Regions from separate parts of the Mesorhizobium sp. M0960 genome, predicted to be linked through region 3. Evidence: predicted binding sites of a transcription regulator. Region 3 holds the regulator's gene; each other region holds the start of a gene.

Region 1 (3,277 bases), on a different contig from region 3:
TTCCGGCGGTTTCGAGATCGAGACCGAAATGTCGGTGCACGCCTCGCAGCTCAAATTGCCGGTGAGCGAGATCGGGCTCGACTATGGCCGCCGGCCGGAAGGCTCCTCGTCGAAGCTGTCGACCTTTCGCGACGGCGCGAAGATCCTGTGGATGTTCGCCATGCTGATGAAGGAGACACAGCCGCTGCGTTTCTTCGGCGCTTTTTCGGTGTTCTTCCTGGCATCGAGCCTGTTCCTGATGGCGCCGGTGCTGATCGAGTTCGCCGAAACCGGGCTTGTGCCGCGCATGCCGACCTGGGTGCTGTCGGTCGGGCTGCTGCTGCTGTCGATGCTGGCGGCGGTGACCGGGGTAATCCTCGATTCGGTGTCGCGCGGCCGGGCCGAGCAGAAGCGCATCTTCTATCTGTCGATGCCTTCCGGTCGCGTCGAACGTGAACGTGCAAGCGCCCTCGCGACTTTGAAGGCCGGACCGGGCAAGACCCCGCGCGCGGCCTAGAGCCTGAATGGGACGCCTCGCCCGCTTCATTTTCGCCGGCGGCGTCGGCTTCGTCGCCGATGCGGCGGCGCTTTGGCTGGTGCTGACGATAGCGCCGCTCGGACCATTCGCGGCTCGCATCATTTCGATCGGTTTTGCCCTGTCCGTCACCTGGTTGATCAACCGCCATCTGACGTTTTCGCCTTCCAGCCGCGGCATCGCGCAAGAGGGCGCACGCTATGGCGGCGTCGGCATTGCCACCAGCGTCGTCAATTATCTCGTCTATTGCGCCATCCTGTTCGCGCGGCCGACGGTGTCGCCGCTCATCGCCCTTGCGGTCGCCTCGCTGATTGCCATGGCGCTGTCCTTCCTCGGCTATTCCAAGCTGGTCTTCGATCGCTGACGGCACATCGCATTGGGATCTGCGCCAAACGAAGCGCAGCCTCATCATGACCTTGGCCGATTGGCAGAAGCCGCCGATTTCCTTATATCGCTGTCGTCGATGCATCGGCGCGAAAATCGGAATCGATTTTCGGACAGCACGATGCATGGATTCAAAAGTGTTGGAGCGTACTTTGTGCATCCAAGTGGATCGCTGCAAGTGCGCCGGAGAGCTGCCATGCCCCTGAAAGTCGCCGTCCAGATGGACCACATCTCCACCGTGTCGATTGCCGGCGACACGTCGTTTGCGCTGTCGCTGGAAGCGCAGCGGCGCGGCCACCAGCTGTTCCACTACACGCCCGACCGGCTGTCGCTGCGCGACGGCAAGGTGTTTGCCCGCATCGAGGCGATGCAGGTCCGCGACGAGAAGGGCAGCCATTATTCACTGGGCGAAGAAATCCGTACCGATCTTTCGGAGATGGACGTCATCCTTTTGCGGCAGGATCCGCCCTTCGACATGAACTACATCACCACCACGCATATCCTCGAGCGCATCCATCCGAAGACGCTGGTGGTCAACGACCCGGCCTGGGTGCGCAACAGCCCGGAAAAGATCTTCGTCACCGAATTTCCCGACCTGATGCCGGACACGCTGATCACCAAGGATCCGCTCGAAGTCGCCGCCTTCCGCAAGGAGTTTGGCGACATCATCGTCAAGCCGCTCTACGGCAATGGCGGCGCCGGCATCTTCCACCTGCACGAGGCCGACCGCAACCTCGCCTCGCTGCTCGAAATGTTCGGCCAGATGTTCCGCGAACCCTACATCGTGCAGCGCTACCTCAAGGAGGTGCGCGCCGGCGACAAACGCATCATCCTGATTGACGGCGAGCCGGTCGGCGCCATCAACCGCGTGCCGGCCGAGCACGATTCGCGCTCCAACATGCATGTCGGCGGCCGCGCCGAAAAGACCGAGCTGACAGAGCGCGAACGCGAGATCTGTGCCCGCATCGGCCCGTGGCTGAGGGAGCGCGGCTTCATCCTCGTCGGCATCGACGTCATCGGCGACTACATGACCGAGATCAACGTGACCTCACCGACCGGCATACGCGAAGTGAAGCGCTTCGGCGGCGCCGACATCGCCAGCCTGTTCTGGGATGCGGTGGAGGGCAAGCGTAACTAGTCTCGCTTCGGAGCGGCCGCGTTGCAACCCATTGGAGCCGCTGCGTTCAGCCGTTCCCCAAATGTTCTTGCCTTCGCCGGAAATCTGTGGTTGTCTCCGGTGACGCCGTTCGCGGCATGATCGCAAGGGCTTGGGGCAAGCCTGCAGCCGGGGTGAAGACATGGTGGCGCGGGTTCGCACGGTTGCTTTCCAGGGCATCGAGGCCGTGCCGGTCGACGTGCAGGTGATGATCGCGCCGGGCAAGGTCAACATGCACATCGTCGGCCTGGCCGACAAGGCTGTAGCCGAAAGCCGCGAGCGGGTGCAGGCGGCGCTGCATGCATCCGGCCTGTCGATGCCGTCGAAGAAGGTCACCGTCAATCTGGCGCCTGCCGACCTGCCCAAGGAGGGCAGCCATTACGATCTGCCGATCGCGCTCGGTTTGATGGCGGCACTCGGCGCCATTCCGGGCGACATGCTGGCCGGCTATGTCGTGCTTGGCGAATTATCGCTCGACGGCACCATTGCCGCGGTGGCCGGCGCGCTGCCGGCGGCGATCGGCGCCAATGCCGAAGGCAAGGGCCTGATCTGCCCGTTCGCCTGCGGGCCGGAAGCGGCGTGGGCCGGCAAGGATTTCGACATATTGGCGCCACGCAGCCTGATCGCCATCGCCAATCATTTTCGCGGCACGCAGGTCCTGTCGCGGCCGGAAGCCGGCATCCATGCTTCGGCGCGCGACCTGCCCGACCTTGCCGACATCAAGGGGCAAGAGACCGCCAAGCGGGCGCTGGAGGTGGCGGCAGCCGGCGGCCACAATCTGCTGATGGTCGGTCCGCCCGGGTCCGGCAAATCGATGCTGGCGCAGCGGCTGCCGTCGATCCTGCCGCCGCTTGCGCCGAAGGAATTGCTCGAAGTCTCGATGATCGCGTCGGTGGCCGGCGAACTCGGCGAAGGAAAGCTCACCGACCGGCGGCCGTTCCGCGCGCCGCATCATTCGGCCTCGATGGCGGCGATGGTCGGCGGCGGCTTGCGCGTGCGGCCGGGCGAGGCCTCGCTTGCCCATCACGGCGTGCTGTTCCTCGACGAGTTTCCCGAATTCTCGCCGCAGGCGCTCGATGCGCTGCGCCAGCCGCTGGAGACCGGCGACTGCATGATCGCGCGCGCCAACCATCGCGTCACCTATCCGGCGCGCATCCAGCTGGTCGCGGCGATGAACCCGTGCCGCTGCGGCATGGCCGGCGAGCCAGGCTATCGCTGCCTGC
Region 2 (3,277 bases), on a different contig from region 3:
TCGGTGTGGTAGACGGTGACCAGCAGCTTGTCCTTCTTCAGCCCGAACTCCCTGGTGATCAGGTTCCAGGCAAGCTCTATGGCGCGCTCCTTGAAATAATCGCCGAAGGAGAAATTGCCGAGCATCTCGAAGAAAGTCAGGTGTCGCGCGGTGTAGCCGACATTGTCGAGGTCGTTGTGCTTGCCGCCGGCACGAACACTCTTCTGGGCAGTCGTCGCACGCGAATAGGGCCGCTTCTCCAGACCGGTGAAAACGTTCTTGAACTGCACCATGCCGGCATTGGTGAACATCAGCGTCGGGTCGTTGCGCGGCACCAGCGGGCTCGACGCGACGACCTCGTGACCTTCCTTGCGAAAATAGTCGAGAAATGCCGACCGGATCTCGTTGACGCCACTCATGAATACTGCCTTTTCGAGAGAACCGCCGGCTGCCGGCGGAAAATAGACATGGCCTTTTAGCGGTCGCACCGCAGCCTGTCCAGAAACACCAAATGGGCTCAAATCCCGGCTTTCACCGGCGCTTTGAAATGCGTCTGACTCGCCGTCAAACGCCAACCGCCGGCACGGGGCCGGCGGTTCAAAATGTACCGATTACGCAAACTCAAAATCAAAACATCAAATCCAAACCTGGCTGACGCTCCGGGAGGCGTCGCTTTTCCTACATCGCCCCGGCGTCGTCCTCGAAACCGTCGTCGCTGCTTTCGGAGCCGCCGTTCTCAAGGAATTTCTCGGCGATCAATCCGGCATTCTGCCTCAGCGCCAATTCGATCTCGCGCGCCGTGTCGGGATTGTCGCGCAGGAACAGTTTTGCGTTTTCGCGGCCCTGGCCGAGACGCTGCGAATTATAGGAGAACCAGGCGCCCGACTTTTCGACCACGCCAGCCTTGACGCCGAGATCGACCAGCTCGCCGGTCTTGGAGACGCCCTCGCCATACATGATGTCGAACTCGACCACCTTGAAGGGCGGCGCCAGCTTGTTCTTGACGACCTTGACGCGGGTCTGGTTGCCGACGACCTCGTCGCGATCCTTGACCGAGCCGATGCGGCGGATGTCGAGGCGGACCGAGGCATAGAATTTCAGCGCGTTGCCGCCGGTCGTCGTCTCGGGCGAACCAAACATCACGCCGATCTTCATGCGGATCTGGTTGATGAAGATGACCATGGTGTTGGAGCGCGAGATCGAGGCGGTGAGCTTGCGCAGTGCCTGGCTCATCAGGCGGGCCTGCAGGCCGGGCAGCGAATCGCCCATCTCGCCTTCGATTTCGGCCCGCGGCGTCAGCGCCGCCACCGAATCGACCACCAGCACGTCGATGGCGCCGGAGCGCACCAGCGTGTCGCAGATCTCCAGCGCCTGTTCGCCGGTATCGGGCTGCGAGATCAGCAGGTTTTCGAGATCGACGCCGAGCTTGCGGGCATAGACCGGATCGAGCGCATGCTCGGCATCGACAAAGGCGCAGATGCCGCCCTTCTTCTGGGCTTCGGCCACCGTGTGCAGCGCCAGCGTCGTCTTGCCCGAGCTTTCCGGTCCGTAGATCTCGACGATGCGGCCGCGCGGCAGGCCGCCGACGCCAAGCGCGATGTCCAACCCAAGCGAGCCGGTCGGCACCGTTTCGATCTCGACGACCTGCTCGTTCGCGCCGAGCCGCATGATCGAACCCTTGCCGAAGGCACGCTCGATTTGCGACAGCGCCGCATCCAGAGCCTTTGATTTGTCCACCGCTTTGTCCTCTACAAGCCGCAAAGAATTCTGAGCCATGATACATCACCCCGTGGTCGTCAATGGAGGCCGGACAATCCCGCAATCCTTAAAAGAATGTACCTCGTTTGTTCTCATTTGTCAATGAGCCCCAAGGGTTTGAAAAATAACGGATATCCATATTTGTTCTATTTTTGTTTCACAATTTTGCTTCCGGACGTATCCCGCCTCGCATGCGGCGCCGTTGCCGTCACCATCCGAATCGCACCCGCGATTGCAGGGTTCCGCCCGGCGACCTAGTCTCCTCCCGGGCAACAGCAAAGGGCATTTTGCCGGCATGATGAAATCCCCGACGATCCTGGCCGTGGGTGGCGCCTATATCGAGCGGCGCGGCCGGGTTGCCGGCGCCTTCGTGCCGGCCGCTTCCAACCCCGGCACGATGCGCGAGCATGTCGGCGGCGCCGCCTTCAACGCCTTGCGCTGTGCGGTGCGGCGCGGCGTCTCGGCCTCGCTGCTTTCGGTGCGCGGCGGCGATGCCCTGGGCGACACGGTTTTACGCGCCGTCACCGACGCCGGCATTGCCGATTTGTCGGCGGTGTTCCTCGACCGCGCGACGCCAAGCCATACGATGCTGGTCGATAGCGACGGCGGGCTGATCGCCGGCCTTGCCGACATGGTGCTCTACGAGCTGGCGCTTCCCAAGCAGATCCGCCGCGCCAAGGTGCGAGACGCGATCGGTTCGGCCGACGGGGTGCTGTGCGACGCCAACCTGCCGTCTTCCGCAGTGGCGCGGCTGGCGGCACTCGCCGCCGGCAAGCCGGTGTTTGCGCTTGCCGTCTCGCCCAGCAAAGCGGCGCGGCTGACGCCGGTGCTTGATCTTCTGGCACTCGCCTTCATGAACCGGCACGAGGCTGGCGTGCTCGCCGGCGTCGACATCGATGCTGACGACCAAGGCATCGTCGACGGCCTGAGACGCGCGGGCCTGAAAAGCGGCGTGATCACCGCTGGCGACGGACCGGTGCTCGGTTTCGACAAATTGGGCGCGTTCTCGATCCTGCCACCGCCGCTCCAAAAGCGGACCGATGCTGCCGGCGCCGGCGACGCATTGGCCGGCGCGACGATCGCCGCCCTGCTGCGCGGCCTGACGCTGCGCGCGGCACTGTGCGAAGGCGTTGCCGCAGCTATGCTCACCGTCGAGAGCGCCGCCTTCACCAGCGCCGGCTTTGCCGAGGCGCTGGCGCTCGTGCCCAGGCGCGGGACCTGGCGTGAAATGCGGCCCAGAATTGCCGAAGCATGACGCAGCCTATTTGCCGGCGCGCCGTCCTGCCTCGTAGGCGCGGCGCGCCCAGATCGCCATCTCGTCGGGGTCGTCGAAAGCGCTGTCGGGAACGCTCCAATAGGGCATCGACACCAGCTTTCCGTGGCGCGAGCCGGTATAGGTCCATTGCCGGCAGCCGGCCGCTTCGAAATCCGGGGCGCTTTCGGCGTCGGCCTTCAGCATCAATTCGCCACGGATGACAATGGCGACGATGACGCCATCGAAATAGATGCCCTTGCCGCCGAACAGCTTGCGGATGCTGAC
Region 3 (3,277 bases):
ATTCAGATATTTGTAGGTGCAGCCAACGGCAAAATCGGCGTTTGCCGTGTCGAGCTCGACTGGCATCGCACCGGCGGTGTGGCAGAGATCCCAGACGATCATCGCCCCGGCTTCCTGGGCCCTGCGCGTCAGCGCCGGCATGTCGCGCAGTTCGCCCGACTTGTAGTTGACGTGGTTGACCAGCACCACGGCGGTGCGTTCGTCGATCAGCTCTTCGATGCTCGGCGCGTCGACCCCCGAGAGGCGCAGCAGCGTATCTTTTCGCGTCGAAACCACACCCTCAGCCATGTAGAGGTCTGTCGGAAAACTGTCGCCCTCGGCGACGATGACCTGCCGCTCCGGCCGCATGGCCATGGCGGCGTGCAGCAGCTTGTAGATGTTGACCGATGTCGTGTCGCAGACCACCGTCTGGCCGGCCGCGGCACCGATCAGGCGCCCGAGCTGGTCGCCAAGTTCGAGCGGCATGTTGAACCAGCCGGCCGTGTTCCAGGCGCGGATGAGATCATGCGCCCATTCTTCGGTCACTGCCTTGCTCAATTCATCGAAAGCGGCACGCGAAGCGGCCCCTAGCGAATTGCCGTCGAGATAGATCACTCCTTGCGGCAGCACAAAGCGGTCGCGCATCGCGCGCAGCGGATCTGCAGCATCCATCGCCCTTATGGCCACGAGATCGGGAATTCCTGTCATGATTTGTCTGCTCCCCAAGATTCACCGCAACGCCGGACACGCATCGACGGCATCCATCGGTCACGAGCGGTTCTCCATTACCTGGTATCGCGCAGCAAGGCTCCACCGGCGACAAGTTGCCTGACCACGCGGTGGAAACCAGGAGCCAAGCCAACCCAACGTTGGCGTTTTGAGTTCGTTTCGTTCACGGTGCATTGACCAAACCGCACAGTCGATACGGCTTCAATTCCGTGCCCCTTTGCCGGCTGACGGCCGATACCAGTGCCGCCTTCTGGAAACCCAGAGGCCGCAAACGAAAGCAGAATCAAGGCGATGAGGCCCGCGGCGGTGAAAATGCAGCGTCCCGGTTTGGCGAGTGGTATCGTTACCCGAGCCCTAACACATTCATTAAACTTTAAACAGTTGCGGAACACAACTGGAACAGATAGTGTTTGTTCTGGGTTTGTTTTTCTGATTCTGTTGGGGGTCGCTATGCTGACACGCAAACAACACGAACTGCTTATGTTCATCCACGAAAGGCTGAAGGAAAGCGGTATCCCGCCCTCCTTCGACGAGATGAAGGAAGCGCTCGACCTGGCTTCCAAATCGGGAATCCACCGGCTGATTACGGCGCTGGAGGAGCGCGGCTTCATTCGCCGTTTGCCCAACAGGGCCCGTGCGCTGGAGGTGCTGCGCCTGCCCGATTCGATCGCCCCCGGCCTCAATGCGGCACGCAAGTTCTCGCCGAGTGTCATCCAGGGCAGTCTTGGGCAAGGTCCTCGGCAAGGCAAGCCGACATCGTCGCGCGTCCCTGCAGCCGGCAATGACGACGATATCGTCGCCGCCGTGTCTATCCCGGTGATGGGCCGCATCGCCGCTGGTGTGCCGATCGATGCCATCCAGCACCAGACGCATTCGATCTCGGTGCCGCCGGACATGATCATGGGCGGCGAGCATTATGCGCTCGAGGTCAAAGGCGATTCGATGATCGAGGCTGGCATTTTCGACGGCGACACGGTGATCATCCGCAATGCCGATACGGCGAGCCCCGGTGAGATCGTGGTGGCACTGGTCGACGAGGAAGAAGCGACGCTGAAGCGGTTCCGCCGCAAGGGCGCCTCGATCGCCCTGGAAGCCGCCAATCCGGCCTACGAGACGCGCATCTTCGGACCAGACAGGGTCAAGGTGCAGGGCAAGCTCGTTGGGCTGATCCGCCGCTACTGAGCTGCGCCCTTGGCGCCGGCTTTTGGCTTGTCGGCTCTGCGGTATGGCGGCATGCCCCGCGCCGCGCGTGAAAATTTCCGCTGCACGTGCCAGGGCCGGTATGATTTTTCGACGGCGAAGCGGATTTCGGCGCGTGTTGCCGCTTGTGGATCGAAATAGACGGCCGCACTTCCCGCGCGCGCCAGTTGCCGTTTGGTGACGACGAGGACCAGCCGATCGTAGTAGCAGGGATTATGGGCGGTGGCGTCGTCGATGACGATCAAGCTGGCAAAGGCGCAGGCTGGCCGTGCAGTATCGCGGTCATTGGCTAGCGCGATGATCGCGCCGGATGGATGCCTGGCAAGGCAGAGACCGTCCGTGCAAATGAACGGCATGCCCGGCGGTAAGTCGGCCGGATCGGCAATGTCGAATTGCGGATCGTTCTTTCCAGGTGTTTCCGGCGCGACGATAGCCTCTGATGTGAGCGCGCGTTTCCAGTTGTCGATGGTGAACTCATTCGGGCGTGCCCGGTTGACCGCGAGTTCACCGCTGCCGATCGGCAGCGCGACGAGCCGTGCGTCCTCCGAGATCAATACATCGGGTACGCGCGTCTGCGTTGTCGTTAGCAAGCCGGCGAGCGCAAAAGGAAGGGCCACGAGCCGCAACCAGGTCGTCGCCATGCTGGCAATGACGAGGGCGATCGTCACCAAAAGGACAGATCTCAGCGAAATCAGCCCGACCGCATCGATCGGCGAGCGCTCGGAGATCCACCCGGACAGGGCGATCATCGCCGTCAGCCCCTTGCCCATCACGTAGAGGAAAGGCCCATCCGCGCCGAACGGCATCGCCAGCGCACTGAGGACGGCGAAGGGCATGACGACCAGTGAGACGATAGGCATGATGGCCAGATTGGCGAACAGGCTGAGCGGCGCCACGCGCTGGAAATGCCATATGGCGAAAAGCGCCGTGGCGCTCCCTGCAATGATCGAGGTCATCGCCAGGCCGCCCATGCCCAGCAGTACCTTTCTAGTGGCAAAGCGTAGCGGCGACCGCCGGGGCGGCGGCGTGGTGGCCCCGCCGGCGCGGTAATCGGACCAGCCTGCATAGGCGCCGACAAGGGCCGCCGTCGCGGCGAAGGACATCTGGAAGCTCGGACCGACCACCTCGTGCGGCGACACCAGAATGACCGCGATGGCCGAGATCGCCAGGTTGCGCATGGTGAGCGCGGCCCGGTCGAACAGCACGGCGATAAGCATCACCGCCAACATGATGAAGCTGCGTTCGGCCGCCACCACAATGCCGGAAAAGACGAGGTAGGCCGCAATCGAAAAAAGCGCGGCGGCCGCCGCGTATTTCTTGACCGGCCGTCGCGATGAGAAATCGGGAAACAGCGCAAAGGCGCCGCGCA

What was found. Region 3 encodes LexA, which represses DNA repair genes until DNA is damaged. Its sites were predicted from a motif close to TGTTCNNNNTGTGTTCNG; they were not measured.
Region 1: the regulator LexA is predicted to act here: its motif matches at 2,088-2,105, upstream of NKH63_RS21585 (YifB family Mg chelatase-like AAA ATPase).
Region 2: the regulator LexA is predicted to act here: its motif matches at 1,880-1,897, upstream of recA (recombinase RecA).

Annotation. Positions count from the first base shown of each region.
Region 1 covers NZ_JAMYNN010000013.1:32,045-35,321, forward strand. Annotated here, with positions in the region: gene NKH63_RS21570 (glycosyltransferase) at 1-496, shown strand, start outside; gene NKH63_RS21575 (GtrA family protein) at 504-878, shown strand; gene gshB (glutathione synthase) at 1,095-2,036, shown strand; gene NKH63_RS21585 (YifB family Mg chelatase-like AAA ATPase) at 2,197-3,277, shown strand, end outside.
Region 2 covers NZ_JAMYNN010000003.1:89,367-92,643, forward strand. Annotated here, with positions in the region: gene alaS (alanine--tRNA ligase) at 1-398, opposite strand, end outside; gene recA (recombinase RecA) at 658-1,755, opposite strand; gene NKH63_RS08715 (PfkB family carbohydrate kinase) at 2,033-2,992, shown strand; gene NKH63_RS08720 (TfoX/Sxy family protein) at 2,999-3,277, opposite strand, start outside.
Region 3 covers NZ_JAMYNN010000007.1:15,801-19,077, reverse strand. Annotated here, with positions in the region: gene kynU (kynureninase) at 1-687, opposite strand, end outside; gene lexA (transcriptional repressor LexA) at 1,159-1,890, shown strand; gene NKH63_RS15095 (ComEC/Rec2 family competence protein) at 1,884-3,277, opposite strand, start outside.